Pyxidicoccus trucidator: one gene and its partner. The protein of the gene in region 1 binds, or shares a complex with, the protein of each later gene. Links are inferred from orthologs where the notes say so. Each region holds a gene or a part of one and is shown on either strand. Other genes may lie near its edges.

Region 1 (6,220 bases):
AAGGCGCTCAAGTCCGATGAGCGCTTCAAGTTCATCCCCTACGTCTTCCTGACGAACCAGAAGTCGGTCGAGTTCAAGGTGCGCGGCCTTGAGCTGGGTGGCGACGACTACCTGACGAAGCCGATCTACATCAAAGAGATCGTCACCCGCGTGAAGATGATCCTCCAGAAGGCGGAGAAGGAGAGGATCGAGAAGCGGGAGACGACGAAGGGCGGCTTCGCCGGCAGCCTCGCCGACATGGGCGTGGTGGACCTGGTCCAGACGTTCGAGATTGGCCGCAAGACGGGCCTCATCAACATCCAGGGCGAGCGCACCGGCACCGTCTACTTCAAGGACGGCCGGGTCGTTGACGCGGAGCTGGGGCGGCTCAAGGGCGAGAACGCCTTCTACCGCATGCTGAACACCTTCGAGGGTCAGTTCGAGGTGCAGTTCAGCGCGCTGGACCGTCCGGAGCGCATCGAGATCTCCACCCAGGGCCTGCTGATGGAGGGCATGCGCCGCCTGGACGAGTGGGGGCGCATGCTCGAGCAGCTGCCTCCGCTGGAGACGGTGTTCGAGATTGACTACCACCAACTCGCCGACCGTCTCTCGGAGATTCCGGACGAGGTGAACGGGCTGCTGCGCCTGTTCGACGGCAAGCGCACCCTGAGCCGCGTGGTGGAGGACTCGGACTTCGAGGACCTGGCCGCGCTGGGCATCATCAGCAAGCTGTACTTCGAGGGCCTCATCCGCGAGCTGGGCAACGCCCCGCTGGAGCCGGTGCAGAGCAGCAAGCCCGGCATCGAGCAGTGGCTCAACGCGGCCCCGCCGCCGAGCGCGCCCGTGGAGCCCGCCCCCGCCGCGCCCGAGCCGCCGCCGGCCCCCGTGGCCGTGGCGCCCGAGCCGGCTCCGGTCCCCGTGGCCGTGGCGCCCGAGCCGCCGCCCGTCGCGCCCGTGGACGTCCCACCCGCGCCCCGCGCCATGCCGCCGAGCGTGCTCGCGCCGCCCGCGGGCGTGGAGGACGAGGCCTCGGCGGCTGCTGCCGCGACGGGGCCGGCCCAGCCGGCGAACGTCGTCGTCTTCCCCGCGAGGCCCCGACGCAACGGTGCCGCCGAGGAGCCGGTGGCGGCGCCGCCGCTGCCTCCCGCCGAGGAGGGCTCGGCCTTCCTCGTGGAGCCGCCCCCAGCCCACCGCGCCGTGGAGCACGCGCACCGCAGCCTGCTGCTGGACTGGAGCCGCGTGGACACCGAGGGCATCGGCTCGGCGTCCACGTGGGGCCCGGGCTCGCTCTGGTCTTCCGGGCCGCGTGGCAGCGGGAACGCCAGGGCGTCCGGTTCCTCGTCCCCTGCCTTCGCCCAGGCCGCCGCCTCCGTCGAGCCGCCCGCGGCGCCGCGCGCCCCCATCTTCGGTGGCGCCGCTGTGGGCCCCAACCCGTTCCCGCCCGTGCCCCCGCCGGCGCCTGCTCCGCCGTCGTCCGAGGTGACGTTGGTGAGTGGCAGGGGCTCCGGCTCTCATGAGTCCGCGGACTCCGAGCCCATCCTCGAGGTGGAGGAGTCCCCTCCGCCGCAGCAGCTCGCGCTGCCGCCGTACCCTGGCCACGGGGTTCCCGTCGCCGCCACGCCGCTGGCGCCCGACATCTCCGAGGAGCCGCCGACGCCGAGCGCGCCGCTGCCCGGCTACACGGGCGCGCCGTCGGCGCCGGTCGCCGTCACGGAGAAGCCCGCCGAGCCGAAGTCGCCGTCGCCCGCCGTGGAGACGAAGGCCGCGACGTCCTCCGAGGCGAAGGCCGTGTCCAGCGACGCGGCGCAGGCCGAGGCCGTCCGCCCCAAGCGCACCGGCCTGTACGTGGCCGCGGGCCTGCTGCTCATCGGCGCGGTCGCCGCGGTCGTCGTCGTGGGCGGAGGCTCCGGCAAGAAGCAGGACCCGGCCCCGAAGCCCCCGGTGGAGCAGCCGACCCCGAACAACACGGTGCAGGTGCCGGAGAAGGACCCGCCGCAGGTTCCGCCCACGCCGCCCGAGACGGCCACGCCGACGGCCGCCGACGCGGGCACGGCCACCGCCACCGCGCCGACTCCCGCCGCCACGCCGGACGCGGGGACGGCCACCGTGGAGGCACCGAAGGTCGAGGCCGCCGACGCGGGCCCCGTGACTGCGGACGTCAACACGCCGCCGGTGGACCCGGAGGTCGAGTACGCCAGCCTGGTGAAGGCGGCGAAGGCGGCCATCGTCGGTGGCCGGCACATGTCCGCCGCCATCAGCTACCGCAAGGCGCTGGCGCTCAAGCCGGCCTCCATGGAGGCGAAGGCCGGCCTGGGCATCTCGCTGGTGAACGGCTCCATCGCGCAGTCCGCCCACCGCGAGGCCGCCAAGCTCCTCCAGGAAGTCGTCAAGGAGGAGGACCGGAATGCGCGTGCCTGGCTGTCGCTCGGCATGGCGTACCAGTCCACCGGGCGGAATTCCCAGGCGGCCGAGGCCTACAAGAGGTACTTGTTCCTGGAACCGACGGGAGCCTCCGCCAACGAGGTCCGCTCGCTGCTCAAGGGACTGGGCAACTGAGCGGGCTGGCGGCCACTCCCACTGCTTCGGAGAAGTGAGCCGCCTTGCTCGTCCTCGGACTGGAAACCTCCTGTGATGAGACCGCCGCCGCCGTCGTCGCCGACGGTCGCCGCGTGCTGTCCGACGTCGTGTCCACCCAGGTGGACATCCACCGGCGCTGGGGCGGAGTGGTGCCGGAATTGGCCAGCCGCAACCACATCGTCCAGGTGATGCCCGTCATCCACGAGGCCCTCACCCGCGCGGAGAAGACGCTCGACGACGTGGACCTCATCGCCGTCACCTCCGGGCCGGGCCTCATCGGCGCCCTGCTGGTGGGGTTGCAGGTGGCCAAGGGGCTGAGCCTCGCCACCGGCAAGCCCTTCGTCGGCGCCAACCACCTGGAGGGCCATCTGCTGGCCATCCGGCTCATCGAGGATGCCCCCGAGCCGCCGTTCCTCGGGCTCGTCGTCTCCGGCGGCCACACCAGCCTCTACGACGTGCAGGCCTATGGCAGCTACAAGCTGGTGGGCAGCACCCGCGACGACGCGGCCGGCGAGGCGTACGACAAGACGGCGCGCATCCTCGGGCTGCCGTACCCGGGCGGGCTGCCCATCGACCAACTCGCGCAGAAGGGAAACCCGGAGGCCATCCGCTTCCCGCGCGCGCTGCCCGGCGACAACTTCGACGTCTCCTTCTCCGGCCTGAAGACGGCGGTGCTGCACCACGTGCAGAAGCACGGCGTGCCCGAGGGGCAGGCGCTGTCGGACTTGTGCGCGTCCTTCCAGGAGGCGGTGGCGGACGTGCTGTCGAAGAAGCTGGTGGCCGCCGCCCGCCGGCTGGGCCACAAGAACCTGGTGCTGTGTGGAGGCGTGGCGGCCAACTCACGGCTGCGCGCGCTGTGCAAGGCGCGGGCGGAGGACCGGGGGCTGAACATGTTCCTGCCGCCGGTGCGGTTGTGCACGGACAATGGGGCGATGATCGCGGTGGCGGGGTATGAGGCGTACCGCCGCGGCCTGCGCGGAGACTTCCGCCTGGCGGCGGACCCCGCCTGGCGCATGTAGAGAGAAGGAGACCGGGTGGAATCGCCGCGAGAAATCCTCAGACGTCATGGCCTGCGCCCCAAGCACAGCTGGGGGCAGAACTTCCTCGGTGACGAGGAGGCCCTGGAGGCCATCGCCGACGCGGTGAACCTGCGCGAGGGCGAGCCGGTGGTGGAATTGGGCCCCGGCCTGGGCCACCTCACGCGCTTCCTCGCCGCCACCGGCGCCCGTGTCACCGCCGTGGAGCGGGACCGCGACATGCTGACGGTGCTGGAGAAGGAGGCCATCCCCGGCGTGCACGTGGTGGCCGGCAACGCCGCCACGGTGGACTTCGCCGAGGTGGCCGGTGCGCCCGACGTGGCCGTGGTGGGCAACCTCCCGTACCACCTGTCCAGCCAGATTCTCTTCCGCGTGCTGGAGCAGCGCTCCCGCGTCTCGCGCGCCGTCTTCACGCTCCAGAAGGAAGTGGTGGAGCGGCTCGCCGCGGAGCCCGGCAACCGGGACTACGGCCTGCTCACCGTGCTGCTCGGCCTGCACTTCGACGCGGAGAACATCCTCACGCTGGAGTCCTGGCGCTTCCACCCGCCGCCGAAGGTGGACTCCGCCGTGCTGCGCCTCACGCGTCGCAAGGCCCCGCGCGCGCCCATCATCGACGAGGCCCGCTTCACCCGCGTGGTGAAGGCGTCCTTCGCCCACCGGCGCAAGACGCTGCTCAACTCCATCAAGTCGGACCCCACGCTGGGCTCGCCGGAGGTGCTCGTCGCCGCGATGCAGGCCGCGGGTGTGGACCCCCAGCGCCGCGCGGAGACGCTCGCGCCCGAGGAGTTCGCCGCGATTGAGCGCGCGCTCGGCCCGGTGGTGGCGCCCGTCCCCGCTCTGAAGCTGGAGGAGTAGGGAAGGGGCCTAGCGCTGGCGAAGGCCGAGCGCCTGGAGCAGGCCGCCCTGCTGCTCCAGGTACGCGAAGAACTCGGCCTCGGGGATGCGCATGCGCGCCAGCACGCTCCGGAGGATTTCCTCCACCGTGCCGTCCTGGCGTCGCTTCAGCTCCAGGGCCGTCTTCAGCAGCACCACGCCGTAGAGCGGATCCGGCTCCACCGGGGGTGCGGGTGTGGCCTTGGGGGCGGTGCTCTGACGGGCCTCCTCCAGCAACACCACCGTCTTCGCCCGCTGCCTGCCGCCACTCATGTCCGGAGACCGTCCCGCGCACACGCCATGAAGTCGCGCGGACCGTAGGGGATGCCTTCCAGAGCGTCAAGGGAGCGAAGGCCTCCCGGACGCGGCGTGCGGCCGTGGAAAATTGCCGGCTTCAGGCGTCCGTGTTGTGTTATCCGCCCGGATGCGTGGCCGTGCCCTCGCGCGAGCTGGGCGCGCGGCCGTGAGTGGCGCATTCCGCGGTCGGGAGGCCTCGGCGGATGGACTACCGGTACATCGTGGTCGAGGGGCCCATTGGCGTGGGCAAGACGAGTCTCTCCAACATCCTGGCGGAGCGCCTGGCGGGCCGGCGCATCCTGGAAGTGGTGGAGGAAAACCCCTTCCTCTCCAGCTTCTACACGGACCGGCAGAAGTTCGCGTTCCAGACGCAGATCTTCTTCCTCCTGTCGCGCTTCCGGCAGCAGCAGGACCTGTTCCAGCAGGACCTCTTCAGCTCCATGACGGTCAGCGACTACCTGTTCGCCAAGGACCGCATCTTCGCGCACCTCAACCTGGACGCCCACGAGCTCGCCCTCTACGAGCGCGTCTTCGAGGCGCTCGGGCCCCGCGTGGCCAAGCCGGACCTCGTCGTCTACCTCCAGGCCCGCCTGGACGTGCTGCTGCAACGCATCAAGAAGCGGGGCCGCGAGTTCGAGCGCAAGTTCGACTCCGGGTACCTGGAGGGGCTCGTCCACTCCTACAACAGCTTCTTCTTCCACTACACGGAGACGCCGCTGCTGGTGGTCGACACCTCGGACATCGACTTCGTCAACAACGAGGCGGACCGGGAGGACCTGCTGGCCACCATCCGGAAGGCGAAGCCGGGCACCCAGCACTACCTTCCGAAGGCTTCCCGACGGGCCTGAAATCCAGGCTCCCGGCGGGACGCTCGCCCTCCAGGCCCCCACGGCCGCCCGGAGGGCGTTAGAGTGCGGTAGGACCCAGGGCTTCCGGCGATTCCGCAAGGGACGGCGAGGGGCGAAAGGGTCCGAAACGGCCGTTCAACCCGTCGACCCAAGGAGGTGAACCGTGAAGGACAAGGTCACCATCCATACGCTGAAGCGCTTCAAGCAGATCGGCCAGAAGATCTGCATGGTTACCGCCTACGACGCCACGTTTGCCCACATCCTCGACCAGGCGGGCGCGGACGTGCTGTTGGTAGGTGATTCGCTGGGCATGGTCGTCCAGGGGCATGACTCGACGCTCCCGGTGACGATGGACCAGATGGTCTACCACTCCGCCGCCGTGACGCGCGGTGCGCGCCGGGCCCACGTGGTGGGCGACCTTCCCTTCATGAGCTACCAGGTGTCCCCCCAGGAGGCGGTGCGCAACGCCGGCCGCCTGGTGTCCGAGGGAGGCGTGGGCAGCGTCAAGCTGGAGGGTGGCGCCGAGTTCGCCGAGACGGTGCGCGCGATTACCCGCGCCAGCATCCCCGTCATGGGCCACCTGGGGCTGACGCCCCAGTCCGTCCACAA
Region 2 (6,340 bases), on another replicon or contig:
CTGGTGGGGGACGCGGCGAAGCTGACCGTGGAGTCGAAGCGGAATCTCGCGGCGCTGAAGGGCTTCGGCGTGGTGCCCCGCTCGCTGGCGTCGCTGCCGGAGTTGGGGCACGGCGACGTGGTGGTGGATGCGCTGTTCGGCACGGGGCTGAGCCGTGCGCCGGCCGGGGAGTTCGCCGAGGCGATTGGCGCGATTTCCCGCTGGCGGTTCGCGGGGGCGAAGGTGGTGGCGGCGGACGTGCCCTCGGGCCTGCAGAGCGACACGGGCGAGCCCTTCTCGCCGTGCGTGGAGGCGGATGTCACGGTGGCCTTCGGCTTCCTCAAGCCGGGGCAGGTGCTGGAGCCCGGGGCCTCGCTGTGCGGGCGGGTGCGGCGGGTGGACATCGGCATGGGCGGCGAGGCCTCGAAGGACCTGTCCGGGCCGAAGCTGCTGGTGGTGGAGGAGGCGGACGCGCGCGCCACGCTGCCGGTGCGCCGGGCGGACTCGCACAAGGGCACCTTCGGGCACGTGCTGGTGGTGGCGGGGAGCCGGGGGAAGACGGGCGCGGCGGCGCTGGTGGCGAAGTCGGCGCTGCGCTCGGGCGCGGGGCTCGTCACGGTGGCGGCGCGCGGGGATGCGCTGGACACGATTCAGTCGCACTCGGCGGAAATCATGGGCACGCCCCTGGACGGCACAGGGCCGCTGGGGCTGAGCGACCTGAACGCGCTGCTGGCGGCGGCCGAGGGCAAGGATGCGCTCGTCATGGGGCCCGGGATTCCGCGCGGCCCGGAGACGGGAGCGCTGATTGGCGAGCTGCTGTCGCGGCTGGAGCTGCCGGCGGTGCTGGATGCGGACGCACTCAACGCGGTGGCCACGGACCTGTCGGTGCTGCGGAAGGCGAAGGGGCCGGTGGTGCTCACGCCGCACCCGGGAGAGATGGCGCGGCTGACGGGGAAGCCGACGAAGGAGGTCCAGACGCGGCGGCTGGAGCTGGTGAAGCAGCTGTCCTCGGGGCTCGGGGTGACGGTGGTGCTGAAGGGTGACAGGACGCTGACGGCCCATCCGGATGGGCGCGTGTTCATCAACACCACGGGGAACCCGGGCATGGCCACGGGAGGCTCGGGGGACGTGCTGTCGGGCCTGTGCGGTGCGTTCCTGGCCCAGGGCTTTCCGATGCCGGACGCGGTGTGGACGGCGGTGTATGCGCATGGGCTCGCTGGTGATATGGCGGCGGCACGGCGCGGGCAGCTGGGGCTGATTGCCGGAGACCTGGTGGAGCAGGGGCTGTGTGATTTGTGGGTCCGGTGGGGCCGATGAGCAGCGAGACCGCGACGCGAGTGAAGACGCTGCGCCTGGAGTCTCCCGAGGAGACGCATGCGCTGGGCGTGCGGCTGGGCAAGCTGCTACGGCCGGGTGACTTCGTGGGGCTGATTGGCGAGCTGGGCGCGGGGAAGACACACCTGGCGCGCGGCGTGGCCGAGGGCGCGGAAGTGCCTCGCTCGGAGGTGGCCAGTCCCACGTTTGCGATTGTGTATCCGTACTCGGGAAGAATTCCGCTGTACCACGCGGACCTGTACCGGCTGGCGAACTACGACGACCTGTACTCCACCGGCTTCCTGGACATGGTGGAGAGCGGGGACGGGGCCTCGTTGGTGGAGTGGCTGGACCGGATTCCGGCGGCTGCGCCCCGTGAGTTCCTGCGCGTGACGTTGCGGCACACAGGCGGCGATGCGCGCGAGCTCACGGCTGAGGCCTTCGGGGCACGGCCGGCAGTGTTGCTCGACGCGTGGATGTCTTGAATCACTCCGCCGCTGAATGAGGCGTTGAATGCCACTGCGCCTGGATGCGCGGGTCCACCTGTTCGTGGAGGCGCACGAGCCAGCGATGGGCGTGCTCCACCGACCCGCGCAGGCCGAGCGTCGGCAGGTGAGTGGCGGTCGTCCGCAGATGGAGTCCCCACACGAGACAGGCCCGCACCTCGCTCATGTCCGGGGTGCCAGCCTTCTCTGGGCGGGTCGGGCTGGCGGCGTGCATCCGGGCTCGCACGCGCTCCTCGAAGTCAGGGTCTCTCAGGAGTAACGCCACCGTGAGCTGAGGATGGGCCCAGCTCCACCGGTCCAGGACGTCCCACAGGGCCGCCAGGGTGTGCTCGTTCGCGCCCCCCAGCACAACGGCCGCCGCCGCGACCATGTGCATGCGCCAGTTCCGTTCCTTCAAGATCGAGCTCACTTCCGCATCCAGGTCGGAGCTGGCGTCCACCCCCGCCTCGATGTGCAGGAGGGCTCGCCGGTTCGTGAGGCGGAGGAGCCCAGCACCTCCCTGAAGCATCAGGATGGGCTCGATGAAGGACGGGTAGCCCGCCCTCCGCGCCTCACGCACGAAGTCCCGGGCCGAATACGGATACACCCGCTCCGGCTCCCACCGCGCGCACGTGAGGAGCGCGTCCTCCAGGTCGCAGAAGTACAGGCTCGTGTCCCGCAGGTCCGCGTTGCGGAGGTCCGCGAGCTGCAACGTGGCCTTGTCGAACCGGGCATCTCGCAGCTGTGCACGGCGGAAGGAGCTGCGCGTCAGGTTGGACGCCGTGAGCACCGCGCCCTCCAGGAACGCGTCGTCCCAGCTCGCGCCCAGGGCCACACACGCCGTCAGGTTCGCGCGCTCCATCCGGGCATGGCGCAGCGAGGCCCCTGACAGCGTCGCAAGCTCCAGCCGCGCGTCCTGGAGCCCGCAGTCCTCCAGCACCGCGCCCTCCAGCCGCGCCCTCACGAGGTCCGCGCCGCTCAGCTCCTGCTGCGTCAGGTCGATGCCCCGGAGTCCTCCGAGGTTGCCCCCCAGCGCCTCCGTGCCGGGGAAGCCGACCAGCACCTCTCGCCAGGGACCTCGCAGGCCCATGGCGATGAGTTGCTCGCGTCGGCGCTGGCCGTCAGGGGTGTTCCAGCGCGCGGCGAGTGCATCCGCGCGCATCACGAGAGCGGCCTCCAGCGCGCGAGGAACCTGAAGCGCATCAGGGACGCTCCCTCGCGTGTGCGGCGCTCAAGAGAGAAGCGCCACACCCGGCGCTTACGCCGCGTTTTGCGGAGCGCCCGGATTCACGGGCGGAAACAAATCCCCCCCGGCCAGCTCGGGCACGCGCCAGCGGTGGAACACGAGGCGCGCGTCCACTCCGATGACGTCCTCCTCGTCCACCGTGCCCCAGTACGGCCCACCGCACAGCGACTCGCTGGCGACGACGAACTGCGGCACCTGCGTGCCCACCGGAGGCAGCCCCGCCACCCCACCGCAGCTCGGCCCCGTGGACAGGAGGAGCGGACGGTTGCGGCGCGAGGCCACCATCACCTCGCCGTTCGTCACCAGGAAGTTCATCGCCGAGCGGTTCGGGTCCCCGGGCTGGTCCGTAATCGCCGCCACCAGCGACATCGTCTCCGCCACCGCGCGGGCCACGGACTCCACAGGGACCGGGTGCTCGAGCGAGTGCCTGGCCGACAGCCGGGTAAGGAACAGGTAGAAGCAGCGCTCGCTGTCCGTCGTCCCCTTGATGTTGGGGCGGAAGCTCGGGCTGATGAGCGCTTCCACGGCGGGCCGGTGCCTCGCGAACTCGCGCACCGTCCCGTTGTGCCCGAAGGACCAGCGGCCATGGTGGAAGGGGTGCGAGTTGCGCAGCTCCACCGCGCCCACGGACGCGAGGCGGATGTGCGCCACCACCGTGTGAGACGACACCCGGCTGCTCACGCGCTCGAAGTCAGGGTCGCTGTGCGCGGGCCCCACACCGTGGGCGACGAGAGGCAGAGGCTCCGCACCGTAGGCGGCAATGCCCCACCCGTCCTTGTGCTCACGCGACTGGATGAGCAGCGAGTTCTTCTCCGTCACCAGCGAAGGGTGAACGGCTGCGGGCGTCGATGAACGGAATCCAAAGAGTCGGCACATGGCAAGCGGCAGGTATCTATACAGCCCGGCCCCGACGAGAAGTTCTCGTGTCTCACCGGAATACGTCGCCTGTCAAAGCGACGCCACTTCACGCGCAGGAATTCATCTCCTGCCGGACGACGACACGTCCGGTCTTCACCACCACCCGCGCGTGACCTACTCCTAGATGGTAGGGCAGATGCCGGTACGAAGCACAGCTGAAGACCACCAGGTCGCCCGGGTCTCCCACGGACAGGCGCCCATGTGTTTGCAGCCCCAACGAGAGCGCGGCGCCTCGGGTAGCGGCCCAGTAGGCTTCGGCCGCGCTGAGCCCGTTCTCCAGACACGCCAGCCCCAGCGCCAAGGCCAGGTTTTCACTCATGGCCGAGCCAGGATTCACGTTTGAACCCAAAGCAACGTTGATGCCCGCATCACGCAACCTGCGCCCGGGGGCATAGGGACGCATGCGCAGGAACAGTGTGGAGGTGGGCACGAGTACGGCGGTGACGTTCGCCTCGGCCAGCGCACGCAGGCCCGACTCCGTCAGCTGCTCCAGGTGGTCGGCCGTTGCGGCTCCAAGTTCCGCCGCGAGCTCCGAGGCGCCGCAGGCGGTGAGCTGGTCCGCGTGCAGCCGGGGAATCATTCCCAGGGCGCGGGCGGTGGTGAGGATGCGGCGGGCCTCGTCCACGGTGAAGGCGCTCTCCTCCACGAAGACGTCGCAGAAGCGCGCCAGGCCCTCCTGCGCCACGGCGGGGAGGATTTCGTTGATGCACAGCCGCACGTAGTCCTCGCGCCGCCCCCGGTACTCCTCGGGCACCGCGTGCGCGCACAGCAGCGTGGGCACCAGCTCCACCGGCGTCAGCCCGTTCAGCCGGCGCACCACGCGCAGCATCTTCAGCTCGTTCTCCAAGTCGAGCCCGTAGCCGCTCTTCACCTCCGCCACCGTCACGCCATGCGCCAGCAGACGCTGGAGGCGGGGCAGGGCGAGCTTCACCAGCTCGTCCTCGCTGGCGGCGCGCGTGGCCCGCACCGTGCTGACGATGCCGCCGCCCGCCTTGGCGATTTCCAGGTACGTGGCGCCCTGGTTGCGCAAATCAAACTCCGCGGAGCGCTCCCCCGCGAAGACGAGGTGCGTGTGCGGGTCCACGAAGGCAGGGCCCACGAAGCCGCCCCGGGCGTCCACCAGCTCGGTGCTGGCGTCCACCGCGCCGTCGGGCAGCTCCGACTCCGGCCCCACATACGCGACGCGGCCCGAGCGCAGACCCACGCAGGCGCCAGGATAAGGGGTGAGGGCGTGCTCCGCCTTCTCGCGGTGCGTGCCCTCCACCTTGAGCACTTCGGAGGTGTTGCGGACCAGCAGCTCCAGCGCGTCCATGTGTCAGCGACCTCCTCGCACGCCCATGATGGGGACGTTCCAGCTCGCCCCGCTTCCGGCCTTCGCCCGGCCAAAGCCGCCGGACAGCTCCACGTTGTCCAGCCAGCCCCAGGTGAAGCGCGCCGCCACCACGCCGCCGTAGTACACCGCCGTGTCCGAGGCCTCACGCGAGCCCATGACGTGCCACGCGAAGAAAGGCACCAGGCCCAGCGACACGTTCTTCTCCGGCTGGAGCGTGAAGGCGCACGACGCCTCCGCGCCGAACATGCTCCCCGGGCCGCCCCGGGTGTTGAGCCCGAAGTCCGTGGCCCCGCGCAGCGCCATCGCGGGGGCCAGTCCCAGCCGCTCGGAGCCCACGTAGTACGAGGCCCCCGCGTAGAGCCCGTAGCCGGGGAGGGGCAGGGGGAGGAAGAACTCCCCCTGGATGCCGGTGTGGAGGTGCAGCCGCTCGGACAGGGGCCACGTTATCGCCGCGTCGAGCGCCATGCCCCACTGCTGCGTGGAGAAGCTGGCGTCGTCACCCCGGAACTGGTCTCCCTCGCCGAGGAACGGCTGGGCACCGGCGAGGGGGGCGCTGAGCCGGGGGCCCGTACGCACCCCCAGCTGGCCGAGGTTCTTGTCCGGAAACCCGGGCCCCAGGCGCATCACCATGGGGCCCATGGCCGTGGGGGCACAGCCCGCCAGCGCGGCGAGCGCGGCGATCAGCACCAGGAGGGACCTCGAGCGCGTGCGGTGCATGGCGGCCTCCAGGCTCAGACGGTGATGCCGGGAATCTTCACGCCGCGCTGCTTCGCCACCTCGATGGCTTCCGGGTAGCCCGCGTCCGCGTGGCGCAGCACGCCCATGCCGGGGTCGCTGGTGAGCACGCGCTCGATGCGGCGCGCGGCCTCGGGCGTGCCGTCCGCGACGATGACCTGGCCGGCGTGCAGCGAGTAGCCCATGCCCACGCCGCCGCCGTGGTGGAAGGACACCCACGAGGCGCCATTCACGGCGTTCACCAGCGCGTTGAGGATGGGCCAGTCCGCCACCGCGTCCGTGCCGTCCTTCATCGCCTCCGTCTCACGGTTGGGCGACGCCACCGAGCCG

What was found.
Region 2: the proteins of tsaD (region 1) and tsaE are in contact, whole or in part, in a crystal structure (PDB 6N9A), measured with the Thermotoga maritima proteins. The link is inferred for Pyxidicoccus trucidator from one-to-one orthologs. Residues at the interface, in WP_004082750.1 of Thermotoga maritima: Cys10, Asp11, Arg49, His50, Leu82, Gly84, Gly135, Gly136, Glu154, Thr155, Leu156, Asp157, Asp158, Ser159, Glu162, Asp165, Lys166, Arg169, Leu170, Tyr175, Lys213, Thr214, Leu217, Tyr218, Gln221, Arg222, Asn324; in WP_004082108.1 of Thermotoga maritima: Leu37, Gly38, Lys46, Lys57, Val59, Lys60, Ser61, Thr63, Phe64, Thr65, Leu66, Met67, Val69, Pro71, Tyr82, Arg83, Leu84, Asp86, Asp88, Phe89, Asp93, Ile128, Asp130, Glu131, Arg134.

The regions. Positions count from the first base shown.
Region 1 is NZ_JAAIXZ010000016.1:281,854-288,073, reverse strand. What follows is about bases 1,698-4,577. They hold tsaD (tRNA (adenosine(37)-N6)-threonylcarbamoyltransferase complex transferase subunit TsaD), read left to right. Parts: upstream 1,698-2,579; coding sequence 2,580-3,575; downstream 3,576-4,577. Other genes in these bases: G4D85_RS36190 (hypothetical protein), read right to left, coding at 4,458-4,577; rsmA (16S rRNA (adenine(1518)-N(6)/adenine(1519)-N(6))-dimethyltransferase RsmA), read left to right, coding at 3,591-4,448; G4D85_RS36205 (response regulator), read left to right, coding at 1,698-2,535. Also shown: more of G4D85_RS36205, read left to right, coding at 1-1,697; more of G4D85_RS36190, read right to left, coding at 4,578-4,739; G4D85_RS36185 (deoxynucleoside kinase), read left to right, coding at 4,967-5,611; panB (3-methyl-2-oxobutanoate hydroxymethyltransferase), read left to right, coding at 5,775-6,220.
Region 2 is NZ_JAAIXZ010000017.1:88,020-94,359, reverse strand. The notes cover bases 36-3,035. They hold tsaE (tRNA (adenosine(37)-N6)-threonylcarbamoyltransferase complex ATPase subunit type 1 TsaE), read left to right. Parts: upstream 36-1,292; coding sequence 1,293-1,778; downstream 1,779-3,035. Other genes in these bases: G4D85_RS36485 (pentapeptide repeat-containing protein), read right to left, coding at 1,780-2,940; G4D85_RS36495 (NAD(P)H-hydrate dehydratase), read left to right, coding at 36-1,296. In the rest of the region: more of G4D85_RS36495, read left to right, coding at 1-35; G4D85_RS36480 (class II glutamine amidotransferase), read right to left, coding at 3,037-3,900; hutI (imidazolonepropionase), read right to left, coding at 3,989-5,254; G4D85_RS36470 (hypothetical protein), read right to left, coding at 5,258-5,992; hutU (urocanate hydratase), read right to left, coding at 6,007-6,340. UniProt on the Escherichia coli protein: Required for the formation of a threonylcarbamoyl group on adenosine at position 37 (t(6)A37) in tRNAs that read codons beginning with adenine.